Regions from separate parts of the Microbacterium sp. zg.Y909 genome, predicted to be linked through region 3. Evidence: predicted binding sites of a transcription regulator. Region 3 holds the regulator's gene; each other region holds the start of a gene.
What was found. Region 3 encodes LexA, which represses DNA repair genes until DNA is damaged. Its sites were predicted from a motif close to TCGAACANNTGTTCGA; they were not measured.
Positions count from the first base shown of each region.

Region 1 (8,541 bases), on a different contig from region 3:
CGGCGCCGTGGCGATCGGCACCCACCACGAACCGCAGCGGCGGCGCCCCGCGCAGACCGTCACGCGTCAGGTCCCATCCGGCCCGGCGCAGCACCGCGTGACGCGCCGCGGCCAGGCAGACGAAGTTGGCCATCTGCGCGCCGGTGACGAAGCCCACCGACGCATCGCGGGGGAGTCCCAGCAGCTCGCACATCCACGCTCCGGCGATCCGCTCCAGTGCGACGACGGCAGGCGTCATGGTGCTGGAACCGGAGTTCTGATCCCACGCCGAGACCAGCCAGTCGGCGGCCAGCGCGGCCGGCAGGGTGCCGCCGATGACGAAGCCGAAGAACCGGCCGCCCGCGATACCCACCAGCCCGGGCTGCGCACGGGCGGCGAGCTCGGCGATCACCCGACCCGCGTCGACGGGATTCTCCGGCAGCTCCCGCCCGAAGGCGGCGAGCATGTCGTCCACATCTGCGCGTGGCCACACCGGACGTTCGTCGAGCTCGTCGAAGAACGCCAGCGCCGCGCGGTATGCCGCCCCCAGGGCGCGCTCCCTCTCGTCCATGCCGCCAGTGTGCTCCGCACCGGAGCGCCGCACCAGGCGCAGCGTTGCCGTGGTCGTCGCCGCCGTACACACGCGCGGGCTCTGCCCATAGACTGTTCCGCATGTCCGGCCACTCCAAGTGGGCGACGACGAAGCACAAGAAGGCCGTCATCGACAGTCGCCGTGCCAAGTCATTCGCCAAGCTCATCAAGAACATCGAGGTCGCCGCCAAGCTCGGCGGTGCGGATCTCTCAGGCAACCCGACGCTCTACGACGCCGTCCAGAAGGCGAAGAAGACGTCGGTCCCCAACGACAACATCGACCGTGCCATCAAGCGCGGTGCGGGCATCGGGGGAGAAGCCGTCGAGTACACCTCGATCATGTACGAGGGCTACGGCCCCAACGGAGTGGCACTCATGATCGAGTGTCTGACCGACAACAAGAACCGCGCCGCGGCCGAGGTGCGCACGGCTCTGTCGCGCAACGGCGGCAACCTCGCCGATCCCGGCAGCGTCGCGTACAACTTCACCCGCAAGGGCGTCATCGTGGTGTCGTCTGAGAACACCACCGAGGACGACGTCATGCTGGCCGTTCTCGACGCAGGCGCCGAGGAGATCCTGCCCCACGGGCAGGGGTTCGAAGTCATCACCGAGGCCTCCGACCTGGTCAAGGTGCGCACGGCGCTGCAGGATGCCGGCATCGACTACGAATCGGCCGATGTGGAGTTCGTCCCGAACCTCAAGGTCGAGATCGACGCCGACACCGCGCGCAAGGTCTTCCGTCTCATCGACGCGCTCGAAGACAGCGACGACGTGCAGAACGTCTTCAGCAACTTCGACCTCACGCCCGAGGTGCAGGGCGAGCTCGAGACCGACGACGAGAGCGACTGAACGCACCCACCGGACGGAGCGCCTGGGACGGATGCCACCACCCGCGGGCTAGCGTAGGCGGGTGGCATCCACCGGCACTCTCCGCGTTCTCGGCGTCGACCCGGGCCTGACCCGATGCGGCGTCGGGGTCGTCGACGTCGCGCGCAACCGCTCGGCGTCGCTGGTGCACGTCGGTGTCGTGCGCACCGAGCCGTCGCTGCCGATCGAGCAGCGTCTCGCGGCCATCGCCGCGGGGCTCCGCGCCGTGCTCGATGAGTACCGGCCCGACGTCGTCGCCGTCGAGCGCGTCTTCGCCCAGCACAACCGCAGCACGGTGATGGGCACGGCGCAGGCCAGCGGCATCGCCCTGCTGCTGGCGGGGGAGCGGGGCCTGGTTGCCGCGACCCACACGCCCTCCGAGGTGAAGGCCGCTGTCACCGGCTACGGCGCCGCGGACAAGCTGCAGGTGCAGACCATGGTCGCGCGCGTGCTGCGGCTCGACGCGTTGCCCCAGCCGGCGGATGCCGCCGACGCGCTGGCCCTGGCTCTCTGCCATGCCTGGCGCGGTGGGCTGACGGCCTCTGCCTCTGGCTCTGGCTCTGGCTCTGGCTCGGCGACGCTGACGCCGGCGCAGCGGGCGTGGGCGAATGCCGAGCGTGTGACGCGGCGCTGAGGGTTTGGTTTTCGGCCGGTGTTAGGCGCCGGTTTCTCCACAGCCGGATGCCGGCAGAAGTTGTCCACAATCGCCGTTTGGCCTGGGTTTTAGGCGCGGTCAATGTCGGTGGACCTCGGCAGAATTATGGGTATGAGCAGTTCACCGCCAGCCACGACGAGACGCGATACGCGCTCGCGTGGTGCGGTGCTGGGGGAGTTGGAGCGCACGAGGGCGCGGATCGCGGCGTTGCAGGCCGAGGAGCTGGGGTTGCTGGCGCGGGCGGATGCGATCGCGGCGGCGCGGACCGCCCTGGTGCCGTCCAGTGCGGGCCGGGAGCGGGAGATGCCGTTGCGGGAGATGGCCGCCGACGTCGCCGCGGTGTTGCGCCGGTCCGACCGTGTGATCCAGGACCGCCTGCACGACGCGACCGTCCTGGTGACCGGGTTCGCCGCGACCGTCGCGGCGTTGCGGGCGGGGGCCATCGACACGGCGCACGTGCGGATCATTCAGGATGCCGGGGTCCGCATCACCGACCCCGACGCGCGCGCCCGGTTCGAACAGGCCGCCCTGGTCGTCTGCGAGCGGGAGACACCGGGGCGGGCCAAGCCGATCATCGCGATGATCGCGCAGAACCTGCACCCCGTACCCCTCGCCGAGCGTCACGCCGAGGCTGCCGCCGGGCGGCGGGTGTGGGTGCGGGATCTCGAGGACGGGATGGCGGAACTTGCCGCGGTGCTCCCGGCGGCGTTGGCGTACGCGATCCACGACCGGCTCACCCAACACGCCCGCGAGGTCGCCGCCGCCCAGCGCGCCGCGGCCGCAGACGGGACGGACAGCGGGCCCGCGGCAAGCACGCCTGAGGACGGCGGCGCGGCCGCGCCTTCGGACATCGACGCCACGGGCACGGTGCAGGCACACCCGGATGAGCAGCCCGTGGCCGAAGAGCCAGCGGACACCGACGCAGCCGCGACCGATACCCGCACCGCCGACCAGGTCCGGGCCGACGTCCTCACCGACCTGCTGCTCACCGGCCACGCCAGCACACCCGCCTCGTCCCGCAGCATCCCCGCGGGGCAGGCGATCACCGCGCACGTGCAGATCGTGATCCCCGCCGACACCCTCACCGGCGAAGGCACCGCGCCGGCCGAACTCATCGGATACGGGCCCATCGACCCCGACACCGCCCGGCACCTCGCCGCGACCACGGACCTCTGGGAGCGGGTGTTCACCTCACCGACCACCGGCGCCGTGCAGCACGTCGACACCTACCGGCCCAACCGCGCACAACGCAGGCACCTCGACGCCCGCGACGAGCACTGCCGGTTCCCCGGATGCCGAAGGCCCGTGTACTACTGCGACCACGACCACACCCTCGACCACGCGCGAGGCGGACCCACCGCGTTGTGCAACCTCGCGAACCTCTGCGTCCGGCACCACACCCTCAAACACGCCGGCGCCTGGACCGTGATCCAGAAGCTGCACGGCATCCTGGAATGGACCAGCCCCACCGGGCGGACCCACCTCGACATCCCGCGACGCGTGCTCGAATTCACCGCCCTGGCCGCAGCCGAGGGCCCACCACCGTTCTGAGAACGCCTCGGCAACAGCCTGGCCGCGGGGCACCCGACAGGGCCGACCCCGGCCGCGGGCGCGTGTCGATAGAACAAACATCCGAACGCGGCCGTAGGCTCGGAGCATGATCTCCTCCGCACGCGGTCGCGTGCTGCACCTCGATCCCGACAGCGTGATCGTCGACGTCAACGGCGTCGGGTTCTCGATCGCGGTGACCCCGCAACTGTCGCGGAGCTTTCATGTAGGCGACGAGATCGTGCTGCACACGCACCTCGTCGTGCGCGAGGACGCCCTGGCGCTGTTCGGGTTCGCCACCCGCGACGAGCTCAGCGTCTTCCTCCAGCTGATCAGCGTGTCTGGGGTGGGGCCCAAATCCGCCCTCGGCGTGCTGGCTTCGCTGACCGTCGACCAGATCGCGCAGGCGGTCACCGCAGAGGACGACGCGCCGTTTCGTCGCGTGTCGGGAATCGGACCCAAGACGGCCAAGCTCATCGTGGTTCAGCTCGCCGGCAAGCTGCAGGCCCTCGGGCTCGGCGGCACGGGCGGGGCTGTCGCGTCGGGAAAGGCCGACGAGAAGGTCGTCGCGCAGGTCGTGGCCGCCCTCGTCGGCCTGGGCTGGAGCGAGCGGATCGCGGCGGAGGCCGTCGGCCCGGTGGCCGAGGCGGCATCCGAGCGCCAGCGGGGCGACGTCTCAGCGCTGCTGCGCCTGACGCTGGCCCAGCTGGGCCCCTCCCGCAAGGAGCCCGCCGGTGGATGAGACCGTGAACCCCGCCGAGCCGCAGGACGAGATCGAGCTGGCGGTCGAAGGTGCGCTGCGACCCAGCTCGCTGGCCGAGTTCGTCGGGCAGCACAAGGTGCGCGGCCAGCTGCAGCTGCTGCTCGAGGCGGCGCGCATCCAGCAGCGCCCGGCCGACCACATCCTGCTCTCCGGGCCCCCGGGCCTGGGAAAGACCACGCTGGCGATGATCGTCGCCCACGAGAGCGACCGTCCGCTTCGCCTGTCGTCGGGGCCTGCAATCCAGCACGCCGGCGACCTGGCGGCGCTGCTGTCCAGCCTGACGCCCGGCGAAGTGCTCTTCATCGACGAGATCCACCGCATGGCCCGCTCCGCCGAAGAGATGCTGTACCTCGCCATGGAGGACTTCCGCATCGACATCATGGTGGGCAAGGGTGCCGGCGCCACGAGCATCCCCCTCGAGCTGGCGCCGTTCACCCTCGTGGGCGCCACGACCCGCTCCGGCATGCTCCCCAATCCGCTGCGGGACCGGTTCGGGTTCACCGCGCACCTCGAGTACTACGAACCGAGCGAACTGGAACAGGTCGTGGAGCGATCGGCTCTCGTGCTCGGGGTCGGTCTTCCGGCACATGCGCGCGCCGAGATCGCGCGGCGCTCCCGCGGCACGCCCCGCATCGCCAACCGCCTGCTGCGGCGCGTGCGCGACTACGTCATCGTGCACGGCCAGGGCGGGCGCGCCAGCGCCTTCAACGGCGGGCCGGCGGCGACGCAGGCCGACGTCAACGCCGCGCTCGAGCTCTACGACGTCGACCCGATCGGGCTGGACCGGCTCGACCGCGCCGTGCTCGACGCGCTCGTTCGACGATTCCGCGGGGGACCGGTGGGGCTCAGCACCCTCGCGGTGACCGTGGGGGAGGAGGCCGAGACGGTCGAGTCTGTGGTGGAGCCGTATCTGGTGCGCATCGGGTTCATGGGGCGTACGCCCCGCGGTCGCATCGCCACCCCCGAGGCATATGCCCACCTGCGCGTTCCGCACGCCGAAGGGGCGCTGCGCATCGATGACCTATAATCGCTGAAGGCTTTCGCCGCAACCTCTGCTGGGGTGCCTCACGGCATGCCCGAACCGAAAGGTGACCTCACCTCCATGGAATTCGCTGTCTTCTTCGCCGAGTACGGCCTCATCCTGCTGCTCGGCGCTCTGCTCGTCTTCATGTTCTGGAGCTCGCGCCGACGCATGCAGCGCCAGAAGGCCGAGCAGGAGGCGAAGGCGCGCCAGACGGTTCCCGGCGCCGAGGTGCTCCTTCAGGGCGGCCTCTACGGCACGATCGTGGCCTACGACCCCGAGAACCTCGACCAGCCGGCCATCGTTGAAATCGCGCCGGGTGTCGACATCAAGGTGCACAGCCAGGCGATCCTGCGCGTCGTCGACCCGGCCGAGGGCGTCGTCACCGAAGACGAGTTCATCGAGTCCGAGGCAGCCGAAGACGAGTACGTCGCCGATGTCGCCGACGGCGACATCACCTCGGTCGACGATGACCGCAACCGCGCATCGGGCGGCACGAACGACACCGACCCGGGCACCAAGCCCCTGGCCTGATCCGTCTCGCCGCTGCGGCGGCGCGCGAGAAAGCTGACCACACGTGGCCACTTCCACCCCCGTCCGGCACGCCTGGCGCGCGTTGACCGGACTTCTGGTCATCACCGCCCTCCTGTTCGGCATCAACGCGCTCGGCGTGTACGGCTTCGGCAAGAGCTCGTGGGTTCCGGAACTCGCGCTCGACCTGCAGGGCGGAACGCAGATCATCCTCGAAGCGCAGACCGAGGACGGCGCCGACCCCAGCACCGAGCAGATGAACCAGGCTGTCACGATCATCCGCCAGCGTGTCGACGCCTCGGGCGTCGGCGAGGCCGACGTCACCACCGAGGGCGGCCGCAACATCGTCGTCCAGATCCCGGGCGAGGCAGACGAAGCCACGCGCGAGCGCATCGAGGCCTCCGCGCAGTTGCAGCTGCGCGCGGTGCTGGCCACCGGCGCACCCGCCAACACCTTCATCGGTGAGGACGGCAACGAGACGCCGTACCCGCAGCCCGATCCGTCCCTGCAGGCGACCCCGTCCACGGAGCCCACCAGCGGCAGCGACCTGGCGTGGATCACCCCGGCGCTCGAGGCGCAGTACCTCGCCTACGACTGCGCCGACCCGGCGAACGACCCCGCTTCCGCGCCTGCGGACCAGCCGCTGATCACCTGCGACCCGTCCGGCACCGTCAAGTACCTGCTGGGGCCCGTCGAACTCGACGGATCGTCGATCTCGGACGCCAGCCACGGCATCGTCCAGCAGAACGGCCAGTGGGCGGTCAACCTCGTCTTCGACGATCAGGGCACCCGCGAGTTCGGTCAGATCAGCCAGCGGCTGTACGGCCAGAGCCCGCCGCTGAACCAGTTCGCGTTCATCCTCGACGGCTTCGTGCTGTCGGCTCCGTCGATGAACGCCGTCATCCTCGACGGCAAGCCGCAGATCACCGGAAGCTTCACGCAGGAGAGCGCCAAGGTGCTCGCCGACCAGCTGAAGTACGGCGCGCTGCCCCTGAGCTTCGAGGTGCAGAGCTCGAGCACGATCTCGGCGACGCTCGGCTCCCAGCAGCTGCAGATCGGCCTCATCGCCGGACTCATCGGCCTTCTGCTGGTGGCGTTGTACTCGGTGGCGGTCTACCGCGCGCTGGGCTTCATCATCATCGCGTCCCTGCTGGTGATGGGTGTGCTCACCTACATCTCCCTGTGCATCCTGGCCTGGCGCATGGGCTTCCGTCTGTCACTCGCCGGCGTCGCGGGCGTGATCGTGTCGATCGGCTTCACCGCCGACTCGTTCATCGTCTACTTCGAACGCATCCGAGACGAACTGCGCGACGGCAAGAGCATCACCAGCGCCGTCGAGGACGGCTGGTCCCGCGCGAAACGGACGATCTACATCTCGAAGTCGATCAACGTCCTTGCCGCTGTCGTGCTGTACATCCTCGCCGACGCGACGGTGAAGGGATTCGCCTTCACGCTGGGTCTGACGACCGTCATCGACGTGCTCATCTTCATCCTGTTCACCCACCCGACGCTGCAGCTTCTGGCACGCACCCGCTTCTTCGGATCCGGTCACCCGCTGTCGGGTCTGGACCCCGCCGCGCTGGGCGCCGTCTACCGCGGGCGTGCGCAGTTCCGCACGCCGATCGTCCCCGCCAAGGGGGGCGCCGGCAAACGCGCCGTCCGCGCCAAGGGTGAGGCCGAACGCCGGCAGACCATCGCCGAGCGCAAACAGGCCGAGCTCGCAGCCGCACGTCGCGGTGGCAATACCGACCGCACGAAGGAGGGGAGCAGCTGATGGGCGCCATGAGCAACTTCGGCAACGACCTCTACACCGGCAAGCTCTCGCTGCCTTTCATCCCGAAGCGGCGACTGTGGTTCATCCTCGCGGCGGCCCTGGTGATCGGCGCGGCCCTCGTGCCGCTGTTCCGCCCCATCCAGTTCTCGATCGAGTTCACGGGTGGGTCGCAGTTCACCGTGTCCAACGTGGCCGAGACCGATCAGGCCCTCGCCACCGACGCGGTCCAATCGGTCGTCGAGGGCGCCACCACCAAGGTCACCACCGTCGGCGGTGACGCCATCCGCGTGCAGACCGACCAGATGACCGCTAACGAGACGCAGGCGGTCACTGCGGCGTTGGCCGAGGTCTACGACGTCGCGCCAGCCGAGGTCACCTCGTCCTTCATCGGTCCCAGCTGGGGCGCCGACGTGACCCGGCAGTCGCTGTGGGGCCTGGCGATCTTCCTTGCCATGACCTTCATCATCCTCGCGCTGTACTTCCGCACCTGGAAGATGTCGGTCGCCGCGATCATCGGCCTGGTCGACGTGCTCATCATCACGGTCGGGATCTACTCGCTGTTCGGCTTCGAGATCTCGCCGGCGGCGGTGATCGGCTTCCTCACGATCCTCTCCTACGCCCTCTACGACACGACGGTGGTGTTCGACAAGATCAGGGAGAACACCACGGAGGACGGCGAGAACTCCGGCCGGCTCTTCGGCGAATCGGTCAACCTCGCCGTGAACCAGACGCTGGTGCGTTCGATCAACACGACGGTCGTGGCCATCCTCCCCACCGGCGCGATCCTCTTCATCGGCGCGCTGTGGCTGGGC
Region 1 is NZ_JANJFJ010000119.1:1,462-10,002, forward strand. Features, by position in the region: gene NQ160_RS10515 (pyridoxal phosphate-dependent decarboxylase family protein) at 1-550, opposite strand, end outside; gene NQ160_RS10520 (YebC/PmpR family DNA-binding transcriptional regulator) at 652-1,419, shown strand; gene ruvC (crossover junction endodeoxyribonuclease RuvC) at 1,481-2,071, shown strand; gene NQ160_RS10530 (HNH endonuclease signature motif containing protein) at 2,258-3,643, shown strand; gene ruvA (Holliday junction branch migration protein RuvA) at 3,750-4,382, shown strand; gene ruvB (Holliday junction branch migration DNA helicase RuvB) at 4,375-5,430, shown strand; gene NQ160_RS10545 (preprotein translocase subunit YajC) at 5,506-5,958, shown strand; gene secD (protein translocase subunit SecD) at 6,002-7,729, shown strand; gene secF (protein translocase subunit SecF) at 7,729-8,541, shown strand, end outside.
Region 1: ruvA (Holliday junction branch migration protein RuvA) is a predicted target of LexA. The motif match lies at 3,713-3,728, and genes of this name have one in related genera.

Region 2 (7,138 bases), on a different contig from region 3:
AGTGCAGTTCGAAGCCATCGGCGGTGAGGTGGCGCCGGCGGTCGCCCAAGAGCACGACGCCGGCGTTCGCCAGCAAGAGGTGGATCGGGGTGCGCTCGGCGGACAGCGTGGCGACAAGCGCCGAGACTGAGTCGAGGCGGGCGAGGTCGAGGTCGCGCAGCTCGAGGCTCGCGTCGGGGACGCTGCCCCGGATGCGGGCGATCGCATGGCTTCCCTTGTCGCGGTTGCGCACCGGCATGATGACGTGGGCACCGGCGGCGGCGAGCGCGCGGGCGACCTCGAGACCGACTCCGTCGCTCGCGCCGGTGACGAGGGCGGTGCGGCCGGCGAGGTCGGGGAGGTCGGCGCTGGGCGTTGCGGGCATGGTGTCCCTTCCGTCCCTCAACGGATACCACGGCGGGCTCGCGCCGCGCAGGTCGCTCTGGGGCTCGCCGAGCGGCGCCGTCGTGGGTGACACTTGGCCTCATGACGAGGATCATCGCGGTGCGCGGCGACATCACCGAGCAGCGGGTGGACGCGATCGTGAACGCCGCGAACAACGCGATGCGCGGGGGCGGTGGCGTCGACGGCGCGATCCACCGTGCCGGCGGCGCCGAGATCCTGCGCGACTGCATCGCCCGGTTCCCCCACGGGCTGGCGACCGGCGACGCGGGCTGGACGACCGCAGGCGACCTTCCGGCGCGGTGGGTGATCCACACCGTCGGCCCGAACTACGCCGCGGGCGAGCGGGACCGGGCGCTGCTGGTGTCGTGCTATCGCCGGTCGCTGCAGGTGGCCGACGAGCTGGGCGCCCGGTCCGTGGCCTTTCCGCTCGTGAGCGCCGGCATCTACGGGTGGCCGAAGGCGGATGCCATCGCCGCCGCCGTCGAGACGATCGCCGGCGCCGACACCGCGGTCGAAGAAGTGCGGATAGTGGCGTTCGATTCGGCGACCTACGACCAGGTGGCCGCGGCGGTGGCGGCTGCCGCCGCGCGCTGACCCTCCCGTTCCGACCCTTCTCGGCCTGGCCGGCGGCGGCGGTCGGTCGTAGCATCCAGATCGTGGACGAGTGGGTCGGCTTGCTGCGCAACGTCAATCAGGGGCAGCGCGGGCATCCGTCCACGGCCGACATCCTCGCCGCGTTCGCCGATGCGGGCGTGCCCGACGCGGTGACGTTCCAGAGCAACGGCACCGTGGTCTTCCGGGCCGACGACCCCGCCGCAGTCGTGGCCGACGCGGTGCGGGCGCTTGAGGCCCGCACGGGCCTGCGCCGCGCGGGCTGCGCGCTCCCGCTGCCGGAGATCGCGCGCATCGTCGACGCGCACGCCGAGCAGCCCGACGCCAACCGGCGGGAGGTGTCCTTCCACGCCGGCGGCCGCATCGATCCCGACGATGCGGAGCTGGCGCGCGTCGCCGCGCACCGCCGGTGCCGGGTGGTGGATGCCGGGGAAGGCTGGGTCGTTTCCGTCAACGAGCGGGAGGGCGATGGCAACGCCACGCCCACGATCGAGGAGGCGACCGGCGAACCCGCAACCTCCCGCGGGCTGCCGACCCTCGTGCGCCTCGTCGCCCGCTTCGGTGCCGCCGGCTGAGCACGGGTCCGCCGAACTCGGCCCGCACCGACTCGGAGGCGCCTCAGCGCAGCAGCGCCTCGTAGGGGGCCAGCGCCACGCGGTCCTCGGCGCCGCTGCGCAGGTGCGGATCTTCCGTGACCAGAAGGTCCGCCTGCAGCACGGCGACGGCGAGGTACTCCGCCGGCGGTGTGTCGGGCCAGCCGAGGCGCGTGGCGAGCTTCCACGCCGTGGCGCGGGAGACGCGGTCGCCGAGCAGGCGGATCTTCAGCTCGGCGAGGCGCTCCAGCCGCGCGAGGGCGACCCGCTCGTCCAGCGCGCCGGCGCGGACCTGCTGGTAGAGCAGCGAGAGGGCGTGGGTGCGCAGCACGCTCGGCGCGACCAGCGAGTGCCCGGCCCCGAGTACCGCGTCCTCCTCGATCAGCCGCAGGGCCGTCGGCGCGTCGATCGCGTAGCGGGTCATGGCCCGATGATGCCACCGGGCTTCGTCGGGCGCGACGGTGCGGGCCGATGTCGGAGGGTCGCCGTAGCGTGTGCGGTGCCGGTTCGGGGGGATCGGCACGGGTGCCGGCCCGGGGAGCCGGCACCCACACCCCCGGGTCACCAGCCCATCGAGCCGGGCACGCCCTTGAACGGCCCACGCACCCACGAGGTCACCCAGCCGCCGTAAAAGATGCCCGGCTGCGGCACCGCCGTCTCGCCGTCGACCGTGCACCGGTCCATCGGGCCGGCGTACACCGCGACCCGGTCGGTGAGCAGCTCGTAGCCCGGCGACGGGTCAGGGTAGTTCCACGCCGCGCGCGGGGCGACGCGGTCTCCGCCGCGCACGTCGAAGTACCCCGCCGCGCCCTTGAACTCGCAGTACGAGCTGCCGTCCGTGGGGACGAGGGAGCCCGGCGCGAACGCCGCGATCGGCAGGTAGTACACCGGCGGGTGGCTCGTCTCCAGCACCCGAACGACGTCGGTCGTGTCGACGATGCGTACGCCGCCGAAGTCGATCGTCACGGGGGTGTCGACGCGCTCGATGCGCGGCGGGCGCGGGTAGTCCCAGACCGATTCCTGGCCGGGGTCGACGGGATCGGGGCGGGGGTGGGTCATGGCCTCACTGTATGAATGCGGTGAGATGCGCCGCTAGGGCTCCCGCGGCGCGCACCGGTGGTTGACTGTCGCCATGACCGGCGTGCCGATGTTCCCGCTGGGCAGCGTGCTGCTCCCCTACACGCCGCTGCCGCTGCGCATCTTCGAGCCGCGCTACCTCACGATGATCGGGCGCCTGCTCGACGAGGAGGAGCCCCAGTTCGGCGTCGTGCTCATCGAGCGCGGTCCCGAGGCCGGCGGCGGCGAGCAGCGCAGCGGCATCGGCACGATCGCGCGCCTCGTGCGCGTGGCCCCCACCGCGACCGACCTGCAGGTGGTGGCCGTCGGCGCCGAGCGCATCACCGTCGACCGGTGGCTGCCCGATGACCCGTACCCGGTGGCGGAGGTGTCGCCCGTGCCGCCGCTGGAGTGGTCCGACGCGCTGACGCCGCTGCGCGACGAGGCCGAGAGCATCGTGCGGCGGGTGCTCGCGCGCGCCGCCGACGATGAGAACGTGCGGTGGGATGCCGAGACCGAGCTCTCGCCCGACCCCGTCGAGTCCTCGTGGCAGCTCGCCGCGATCGCCCCGCTGGGTGAGCTGGACCGCTTCACGCTGCTGCATTCAACGACGCTCGGCGGGCTGCTGCGGCAGATCATCGACCTGACCCTCGACATCGAGCCCCTGCTGACACGCCCACCCGCCGACGACCTCGGCTGATCTGTCCGGTCGCGGATGCGCCTCGGTCGACGCGGCGCGCCAGCCCGCGCGATCGGGGGGTGGGTCCCACGCCCACCGCACCGGCGACTTCGACCGCAGCACGATGGGTTCGCCGCCGGGCGGATGAAGAAGGAACGGTCCCCGCCCGTCGCGCGTGATCTTCCACCCCTGGTTGTGCAGGAGCAGATGATGGAACCGGCACAGCAGGATCCCGCGGTCGACGTCGGTGCGGCCCTGCTCCGCGCACCAGTGGTCGCTGTGGTGCGCTTCGCAGTACGAGGGTGGGCGGTCGCAGCCGGGCCACATGCATCCGCCGTCACGGGCGGCGAGGGCGAGCCGCTGCTTCGCCGTGGACAGTCGCTGCTCGCGCCCGACATCGAGCGGGTTCCCGGCGCCGTCGACGCTCACGAGCACCCTGGCGGTCTCGCACAGCGCCTTGTCGAGCACCGAACCCGGCAGCGCCGCACCCCCGTCCTCGACGTGCGCGACGCCCAGGAAACGCCCGAACGCGTCACGCGCGCCGACGGCATCCCGCACCGCCACCAGCCGCACACCGGGCTGACGCGCCCCGAACACGTCCTCGGCCGAGGCCAGAGCCCCCGCTCGAACGACGTCCATCATGAGGTCGTAGGTCAGCTGCTCGTTCGTGCGCCCATCGCGCACGAGTGAATCGGCGTCGGCCCGCTCGGCCTCGGTCATGAACCGCGGACCGCCTCGGCGCGGACGCAGTGCCGCACCGATGATCGAGTCGACCCACGCGAACATCTCGTCGTCGAAGTCGATGCGGGCGTGGTGTACGCCTTCGCCGTCCGTCCACATGCGCCAAGACCGTCCCTGGAACCGCCGCGCGAACCGGTCCTCGGCGCCGGCGGGGTCCAGCGCGTCCCGCACTGCTCGCGCCCGCTTGACCACCTCTTCCACCGGGAGCCCCGGCACCTCGCCCATGAGCTGCTCTGCAGCGACGGCCCAGACCGCTCTCGCGTCGTCCGAGTCCGGCGGTTCGCCGAGCCCTCGGCGGATCGCGTCGTGCTGCGCGGTGGTCACCACCCCCGCGAGCATGGCCTGGCGCAGGCCGGCATGCCACGGTGCGATCGCGGCGTGCGGCGTCCGCTTGTCCTCGCCGCCGTCACCGGTGGAGCCCGCACCGCACGCGTCGTCGAGCAGCGACGCGCCCACGCGCACCGCCCGCGTCGCATCCGCGCGCGACCCGCCCGTGATCTCCTGGATGAGGGCGACCGGCGACCGATGGCCGCGTGTGCCGGCCAGCCCGCCGTGCGGCGCGGCGGACCGCTCGGCGATGACCGCGGCCGTGACGACCGTCAGCCGCTCGAGGCAGCCCATGACGGCGGCGGCCTCTTCGAACACGGCCAGCACGTCGTCATCGGACAGAGCGCGCACCGCCGCCAACAGCTCACCGGGCACGACGTCGAGGTCGCGGTGGCCGCTGACAGCCTGCGCTCTCGTCGCAAACTCGGTGAGGAAGGTCATGCCCTCATCATGCCGCCACCGTCGGACATTTGTTCGATAGTGGCCGGTAAGCTGTGCATGGGTCGGGCGACCCCCGAGCTGGGGAGGGAACCCGCCCCTACTGCCTCACCGCGGCGGGCGCTCCAGCGGCAACTCGCGCGTGGCATCCCACGGCTCGGTCCATCCGAGGCGGTCGAACAGCACGTCGAGCACCATCGCCGTGAACCCCCACACGAGGTGCGCCTCGGGACCCTGACCGACGTGGAAAGCGGGCCCGCGCATCGTGCGAGCGCCGTCGCGCAGCACCGTGACGCCGCGGTTGGCCGGGCTCAGCAGGTCGGCCACGGGCGCGCGGAAGACCGCTGCGGACTCGCCTTCGTCGACGACGTGCACGGGCGACGGATGCCGCCACCATCCGAGCACCGGGGTGACGAGGTGTCGCGAGAATGCCAGCGGAATGGTCTCGAGCGCGCCGAGCACCTCGACCCCGGCCGGGTCGACGCCCGTCTCCTCCTGTGCCTCGCGCAGGGCCGCGGCGACAGGCCCGTCGTCCTCAGGATCGACCCGGCCGCCGGGGAACGCGACCTGCCCGGGGTGTGACCGCAGGGTCGACGCCCGAGCGAGCAGCAGCACGTCGAGGTCGCGCGAGACCGCGGTGTCGGCGGCGGCGCGCTCGCTGGGCGTGGCATCGAGCACACCGAAGAGGATGAGCACCGCCGCGGGCCGTGATCCGGGTGCGACGGGGAGATCGATGAGCGGCCCGAACGACGGCACGACGGTCGGCTCGCTGCGCCGACGACGCTCCACGTCAGCGGCGAGCGCGGCCAGCTGTGCGCGCGCGGTGTGAGGGGCGTCCGGAACAGGCATCGCTTCAGGCTACGCCGCCGACGGATGCCGGCGCGTCAGCAGCCCCTCCCCCCACCCCCGGTCGCTGAGCGAGCGAGCGAAGCGAGACGAAGCGCCCCCACCGACCGGGCCGAGGGCGGGACGGAGCCCCCTAGTCCGTCCCGCCCCCGACCCAGACATACGGCGCGTGCGTAGCGATCGCACCCGCCCGCGCGCGCTGAGCCAGCAACAGCGCGCCGTCCAGCGGGTCTCCGACAGCCGGCTGCACCCGAGCGTCGGGACGCAGCTCCGCGACCGTCTGCTCGAACGCCTGCGCCAGCACGCCCCCGGCACGGAACACTCCCCCGGTGGTCGCGATCACCGCAGGCAGCGACCCCTCGAGCGCGGCGACGCCGCTGCGCGCGGCCTCCCGCCCCGCCTCTGCCGCGATCGCCGCTGCCGAAGCGTCACCGGCGGCTGCCAGTGCCAGCACATCGGCAGCGAAGGATGCCAGCACGCCGGCGCGATCCGGCCGGGTGTACAGCTGCGACGGCCAGGTGACCGGATCACCGAGTCGCTCCCGGGCCGCCCGCAGCAGTTCGGAGCCTGCGGCATCCACTCCGTCATAGGCGCGCATCGCCGCGATGAGTCCCTGCAGGCCGACCCAGGCGCCGGCGCCGCGGTCGCCCAGCAGGTGCCCCCACCCGTCCACCCGCCGCCAGACGTCGCGGCCGTCCGTGCCGAAGGCGATCGCACCGGTCCCGAGCGCCACGATCGCCCCGGCTTCGCCGCCCAGCGCGCCCAGATGCGCGGTCACGGCATCCACGGCCACGGCCACCGCCACCGGCCGCCCGGTCAGCTCACGAAGCTGGGCCGACAGGGCTGCGGCGAACCGCTCCGGCTCGGCGACCAGGGTCGCCAGACCCGTCGCGCCCACCCCGACGCCGGCGAGTTCCGCGACGACCTCCGGCCACTCCTGCGCAGCCCGCGCCACCAGCGACGTCACGGCGCCCGGCACCGTGCTGCCCCCATCCGTCACGCCGATGCGCTCTCCCGAGAACTCGAGACGCTCCCCCGAGGGCGCACCCTCGAGGCGCAACCCGACCCGGCTCCCCGAACCGCCGATGTCGAGCCCGAGCAACGACGTCACTTGCTCATGCCCGCGGTCAGGCCCGACACGATCTGCTTGGTGGCGAAGAGGAAGAGCACGACGAGCGGAATCGTCGCCAGCGTCAGCCCCGCGAAGAGGGTCGCCCAGTCGGTCTGGTACTCACCGAAGAACCGGGTGATGCCCACCGGCAGCGTGTACGCGTCACGGTCGCGGATGAGGATCAGCGGGTAGAAGAAGTCGTTCCACACCGGCACGAATCGGAAGACGATGACCGTGGCGATCGCGGGTTTGACCAGCGGCAGGTGGACCCGCCAGAAGGTTGCGAAGGGTCCGGCCCCGTCCAACCGGGCAGCCTCGTCGAGCTCGATCGGCAGCTGCCGGAAGAACGCC
Region 2 is NZ_JANJFJ010000206.1:89-7,226, reverse strand. Features, by position in the region: partial or broken gene NQ160_RS14520 (SDR family oxidoreductase) at 1-364, opposite strand, end outside; gene NQ160_RS14515 (O-acetyl-ADP-ribose deacetylase) at 466-978, shown strand; gene NQ160_RS14510 (DUF1697 domain-containing protein) at 1,041-1,571, shown strand; gene NQ160_RS14505 (hypothetical protein) at 1,615-2,013, opposite strand; gene NQ160_RS14500 (DUF427 domain-containing protein) at 2,151-2,648, opposite strand; gene NQ160_RS14495 (LON peptidase substrate-binding domain-containing protein) at 2,722-3,345, shown strand; gene NQ160_RS14490 (HNH endonuclease signature motif containing protein) at 3,250-4,833, opposite strand; gene NQ160_RS14485 (NUDIX hydrolase) at 4,939-5,679, opposite strand; gene NQ160_RS14480 (BadF/BadG/BcrA/BcrD ATPase family protein) at 5,810-6,787, opposite strand; partial or broken gene NQ160_RS14475 (carbohydrate ABC transporter permease) at 6,784-7,138, opposite strand, start outside.
Region 2: NQ160_RS14490 (HNH endonuclease signature motif containing protein) is a predicted target of LexA. The motif match lies at 4,855-4,870, and genes of this name have one in related genera.

Region 3 (5,362 bases):
CCTTGTACTCCGCCTCGGCGATGTGGTGGGGGTCACGACCACCCAGCACGGTGACGTGCACGGTCATACCGGCGTGGAAGGCGATCGCCTCGAACGTGTGCCGCACCAGCGAGCCGGTGAAGTGGCCGCCGATGAGGTGGAACTCGTACCCGGCGGGCTCACCGGTGTGCACCAGGTAGGGGCGTCCGCTGATGTCGACGACCGCCTGCGCGAGCGCCTCGTCCAGCGGCACCAGGGCGTCGCCGTACCGCGAGATGCCGCTCTTGTCGCCGAGTGCCTCGCGGATCGCCTGACCGAGCACGATTGCGACGTCCTCGACGGTGTGGTGGGCGTCGATGTCGGTGTCGCCTGATGCACGCACGGTGAGATCGGTCAGCGAGTGCTTCGCGAAGGCGGTCAGCAGGTGGTCGAAGAACGGCACGCTCGTGTCGATGTGGCTGCGGCCGGTGCCGTCGAGATCGAGTTCGAGCTCGACGGTGGACTCGCTGGTCGCGCGGCGCACAGACGCGGTACGCGCCTCGGGACGGGTCATGGCGTCGAGTCTATCGAGGCCAGCGCGTCGAGGAACGCGGTGGTCTCGGCCTCGGTGCCCGCCGTCACCCGCAGGTGCCCCGGGATGCCGACATCGCGGATGAGCACCCCCCGGTCGTACAGCGCCTGCCAGGTCGCGGCGGGATCATCCACGCCCCCGAAGAGCACGAAGTTGGTCCACGATTCGTGGGGCTCGTACCCGAGCGCCTGGAGGGTGGCGGAGATGCGGTCGCGCTGCGCGACGATCTCGTCGACCATGCCGAGCATGACGGGCGCGTGTCGAAGGGCCGCCGTCGCCGCCGCCTGCGTGAGCGCGCTCAGGTGGTACGGCAAACGCACGAGCCGCAGGGCGTCGATCAGCGCCGGATCGGCGGCCAGGTAGCCCACCCGGGCGCCGGCGAAAGCGAAGGCCTTGCTCATGGTGCGTGAGACGACGAGGCGCTCCCTGCCCGGCAGCAACGTGATCGCCGACTGCTGCTCGTGGGGCGCGAACTCCGCGTATGCCTCGTCGACGACGACGATCCCGTGGCTGGCCTCGTAGACCGCCTCGACGACGTCGAGCGGCAGCGGCGTGCCCGTCGGGTTGTTCGGCGCGCAGAGGAAGATGACGTCCGGCGATGCGTCGGCGACCTGGGACGCCGCGTCGGACGGGCTCAGGGTGAAGTCGTGCGCCCGGTGGCCGGCGATCCACGAGGCCCCCGTCCCTCGGGTGAGCAGCGGGTACATCGAGTACGTCGGGGCGAAGGAGAAGGCGGTGCGTCCCGGGCCGGCGAACGCCTGCAGCACGTGCTGCAGGACCTCGTTCGAGCCGTTGGCCGCCCAGATCTGTTCAGGGCCGAGGCCGTGCCCGAGGTACTCGGCGAAACCCTCGCGCAGCGCCGTGAACTCACGGTCGGGATAGCGGTTGATCTCGCGGAGCGCCCGGGCCACCGAGTCGAGGATGTCACCGGCCACCTCGTCAGGGACGGGATGGGTGTTCTCATTGACGTTCAGGGCGACGGGCAGAGCCGCCTGGGGTGCGCCGTACGGAGTTTGGCCACGCAGATCCGCGCGGAGGGGCAGGTCGTCAAGAGACACGATCACCCCTCCCATGCTAGAGCGCATGGCGCGATCAGCGGTCGGCGGAGTACTCCAGCGGGATCGACAGGCGCTGCCCGGCGGCGACGGCCGAGGTCTCGAGCGCGTTGAGGCGCACGATGGCGTCGATGACGTCGCGCGGATCGGCCTGCGGTGCCACCTCTTCGGCGATGCCCCAGAGGGACTCGCCCGTGGCGACTGTCACGGTCTCGAAGCTGCCGGCGGGTGCCGAGTCGGAGACCGTCGCCAGCGCTCCCCCTCCGCTGAGCACGGCGACCGCGACGGCGGCGACGGCGGGCAGCGCGGCGATGCCGACGAGCACGCGTCGACCGCGAGAGGTGATCCGCAGCCGCGTGGCGGACGGCGTGGGTCCGGCGAGCTGGATGGTGGTCATGAGTCCTCCTGTGTCGCGATCTTCGCATCCGACTCTCGGCCGGGAGAGCCGGATGCGAAGTTCTCTTCCGAAGTTATCTTCGAAGTTATAGGCTGTCAAGCACGAAACTCGCTCGCAGATCGATCGCACGCGACACGCGCGCACCTCGACCTGTCGGCATCCGTCACCGGATACGGTTTCGATAGGAGCACCCCACCACGGACCTCCGACATTCGAAGACGCTGCCCCATGCGGCGAGACGGGAGAGGGCGATGACCGACGCGACACCGGCCGGCCGTGAGCGGGCTCAGGACAAGCCGCACACGCGCCGACGCAAGAGCCTGAGCGAGAAGCAGCTCGCGATCCTCGAGGTGATCCAGCGGTCGATCGCGCGCCACGGCTACCCGCCGAGCATGCGGGAGATCGGCGACGCGGTCGGGCTGAAGTCGCTCTCGAGCGTCACCCACCAGCTCAACCAGCTCGAGCTGAGCGGGTACCTGCGCCGCGACGCCGGCAAGACCCGCGCCATGGAGGTGCTGATCGACCTGCCCGGCTCCGCCGGCGAGAACCCGGCCGACGCGGCACCGTCGGTGGGCGACGCCGCCCTGGTGCCGCTGGTCGGACGCATCGCCGCGGGGGTCCCCATCACCGCAGACCAGCAGGTCGAGGAGATCTTCCCGCTGCCGCGTCAGCTGGTCGGCAAGGGCGACCTGTTCATGCTCAAGGTGAGCGGCGAGTCGATGATCGACGCCGCCATCTGCGACGGCGACTGGGTGGTCGTCCGCTCCCAGGCGACCGCTGAGAACGGCGACATCGTCGCGGCGATGCTCGACGGCGAGGCGACCGTGAAGACATTCCGTCAGCGCGACGGTCACACGTGGCTGCTGCCGCGCAACAGCGCCTTCGAACCGATCCTGGGCGACGAAGCCGTCGTGCTGGGCAAGATCGTGGCGGTCCTGCGGGCGATCTGACGCAGAACGACAGGGAGGGGATGCCGCGACGACCGCGGCATCCCCTCCTGCGTCGCCCCACCGGCGGGCGGTCGACGCCCGTCGGCGGGCACCGCCGCTCGCGTCACACGCGCGCGGCCACCTGATCGCGCACACTGCGCGTTGCCGCGACCAGATTCCGCAGCGACTGCACCGTCTCCTCGTAGCCGCGCGTCTTGAGCCCGCAATCCGGATTGACCCACACCTGTCCCACGGGCAGCTCGTCGACCGCTCGTCGAAGCAGCGCCGCGATCTCGTCCGTCGACGGCACGCGCGGAGAGTGGATGTCGTAGACGCCAGGCCCGACGCCGCGGGCGAAGCCGGAGCGGCGGATGTCGGCGATGACCTCGCCGCGGCTGCGTGCGGCCTCGATCGAGGTGACATCGGCATCGAGCGCCGCGATCGCCTCGATGACGACCGCGAACTCCGAGTAGCAGAGGTGCGTATGCACCTGGGTGGTCGCAGCGGCGCCGGCGGTGGCGAGCCGGAACGACGCGACGGACCAGTCGAGGTACGCCGGCTGATCGGCCGCTTTCAGCGGCAGCAGCTCCCGCAGCGCGGGCTCGTCGACCTGCACGATGCGCAGGCCCGCGGCCTCGAGGTCGGCGATCTCGTCGCGCAGCGCGAGCGCGACCTGGTCTGCGGTCTCGGCGAGCGGCTGGTCGTCGCGCACGAACGACCACGCGAGGATCGTCACCGGGCCCGTGAGCATGCCCTTGACGTGCTTCGCGGTGAGACTCTGTGCGTAGGCCGACCAGGCGACGGTGATCGGGGCCGGACGCGCGACGTCGCCCCAGAGGATCGACGGCCGGGTCGCGCGTGAGCCGTACGACTGCACCCATCCGTTGCGCGTCACGGCGAACCCGTCGAGGTTCTCGGCGAAGTACTGCACCATGTCATTGCGCTCCGCCTCGCCGTGCACGAGCACGTCGAGCTCGAGCTGCTCCTGCAGTGCGATCACCTGCCGGATCTCCTCGCGGAGGAACTCCCGGTACTGTTCGCCATCCAGGCGCCCCGCAGCGTGCGCGGCGCGGGCGCGGCGGATCTCGGGGGTCTGCGGGAACGAGCCGATGGTCGTGGTCGGAAGCACGGGCAGTCCCAGCGCCGCGCGCTGTGCCTCTTCGCGGTCGCCGGCCGCCGCGCGACGGTAGTCGCCCGGCGCGAGCCCCGCGGCGCGGGCGCGGACAGAGCCGTCGCGCACCCCCGGCGCCGCACGCCGGTCGTCCAGCGCGCGTGAAGCGGCGTGGAGCTCGTCCTCGATCGCCGCCCTGCCCCGCGAGAGGCCGCGCGCGAGGGTCACCACTTGACCGACCTTCTGATCGGCGAAGGCCAGCCACGACGCCAGGCGTGGATCGAGATCGGGCTCGTCCGAGACGTCGTGCGGCACGTGCTGGAGCGAGGTGGAAGTGGCTGCGGCCACTCCTGCGGCACCGAGGCTGCGCAGCGCAGCGAGACGCTCCCACGCGGCATCCAGATCGCCGCGCCAGACGTTCCGGCCGTCGATGACGCCGCCCACGAGGATCTTGTCCCCCAGCCCGTCGACGACGGGCAGCACGGAGCCGCGGTGCAGGTCGACTGCGATGGCCTCGATGGGAGCGGCGGCCAGACCCGCCCACGCCGAAGGGGAGAGCTGCGCGTAGCCGGCGGCGACCAGGATGGCGGGACGGTCAGCTGCCGAACCCAGCACGGCGTAGGCGCGCGCAGCCGCCTCGGCCAGGCGCTCCGGCGCCGCCGGCAGGCTCTCGCTCACGAGTGCGGGTTCGTCGAGCTGCACCCACTCCGCTCCGGCTGCACGCAGGGTCGCGAGGAGATCCCGGTACACCGGCAGCAGGTCCTCGAGGCGGCTGAGCGGGTCGAAGCCCTCGGGCGCGGCATCCGTCGCCTTGGCCAGCGCGAGGAGGGTGACGGGCCCTACGACGACCGGGCGAACGGTCACGCCGTCGGCCTTCGCCTCGGCGACCTGGCGGGCGAAGCGGTCCGTCGACAGCGCGAACGCGGTCTCAGGACCGATCTCGGGCACGAGGTAGTGGTAGTTCGTGTCGAACCACTTCGTCATCTCGAGCGGCGCCCGGTCGCCGTCACCGCGCGCGGCGACGAAGTATGCCGACAGCGGAATGGTGCCGTCACCGTCACGCAGGTCGGCGAAGCGTGCGGGCAGAGCACCGACGGCGACCGCGGCGTCGAGCACCTGGTCGTAGAACGAGAAGCTCTCCGGGACGGACGAGTCCTCCCGCGCGAGCCCGAGTTCGACGAGCCGCTCGCGCGTGCCACGGCGCAGGTCGGCGGCGGCGCGCTCCAGACCCGCTTCGTCGAGGGATCCGGCCCAGTGCGCTTCGACGGCGGTCTTGAGTTCGCGGTGCCGCCCGATGCGCGGGTAGCCGAGGATCGTGCC
Region 3 is NZ_JANJFJ010000285.1:181-5,542, forward strand. Features, by position in the region: gene hisB (imidazoleglycerol-phosphate dehydratase HisB) at 1-532, opposite strand, end outside; gene NQ160_RS17210 (histidinol-phosphate transaminase) at 529-1,623, opposite strand; gene NQ160_RS17215 (LysM peptidoglycan-binding domain-containing protein) at 1,643-2,002, opposite strand; gene lexA (transcriptional repressor LexA) at 2,254-2,952, shown strand; gene metE (5-methyltetrahydropteroyltriglutamate--homocysteine S-methyltransferase) at 3,056-5,362, opposite strand, start outside.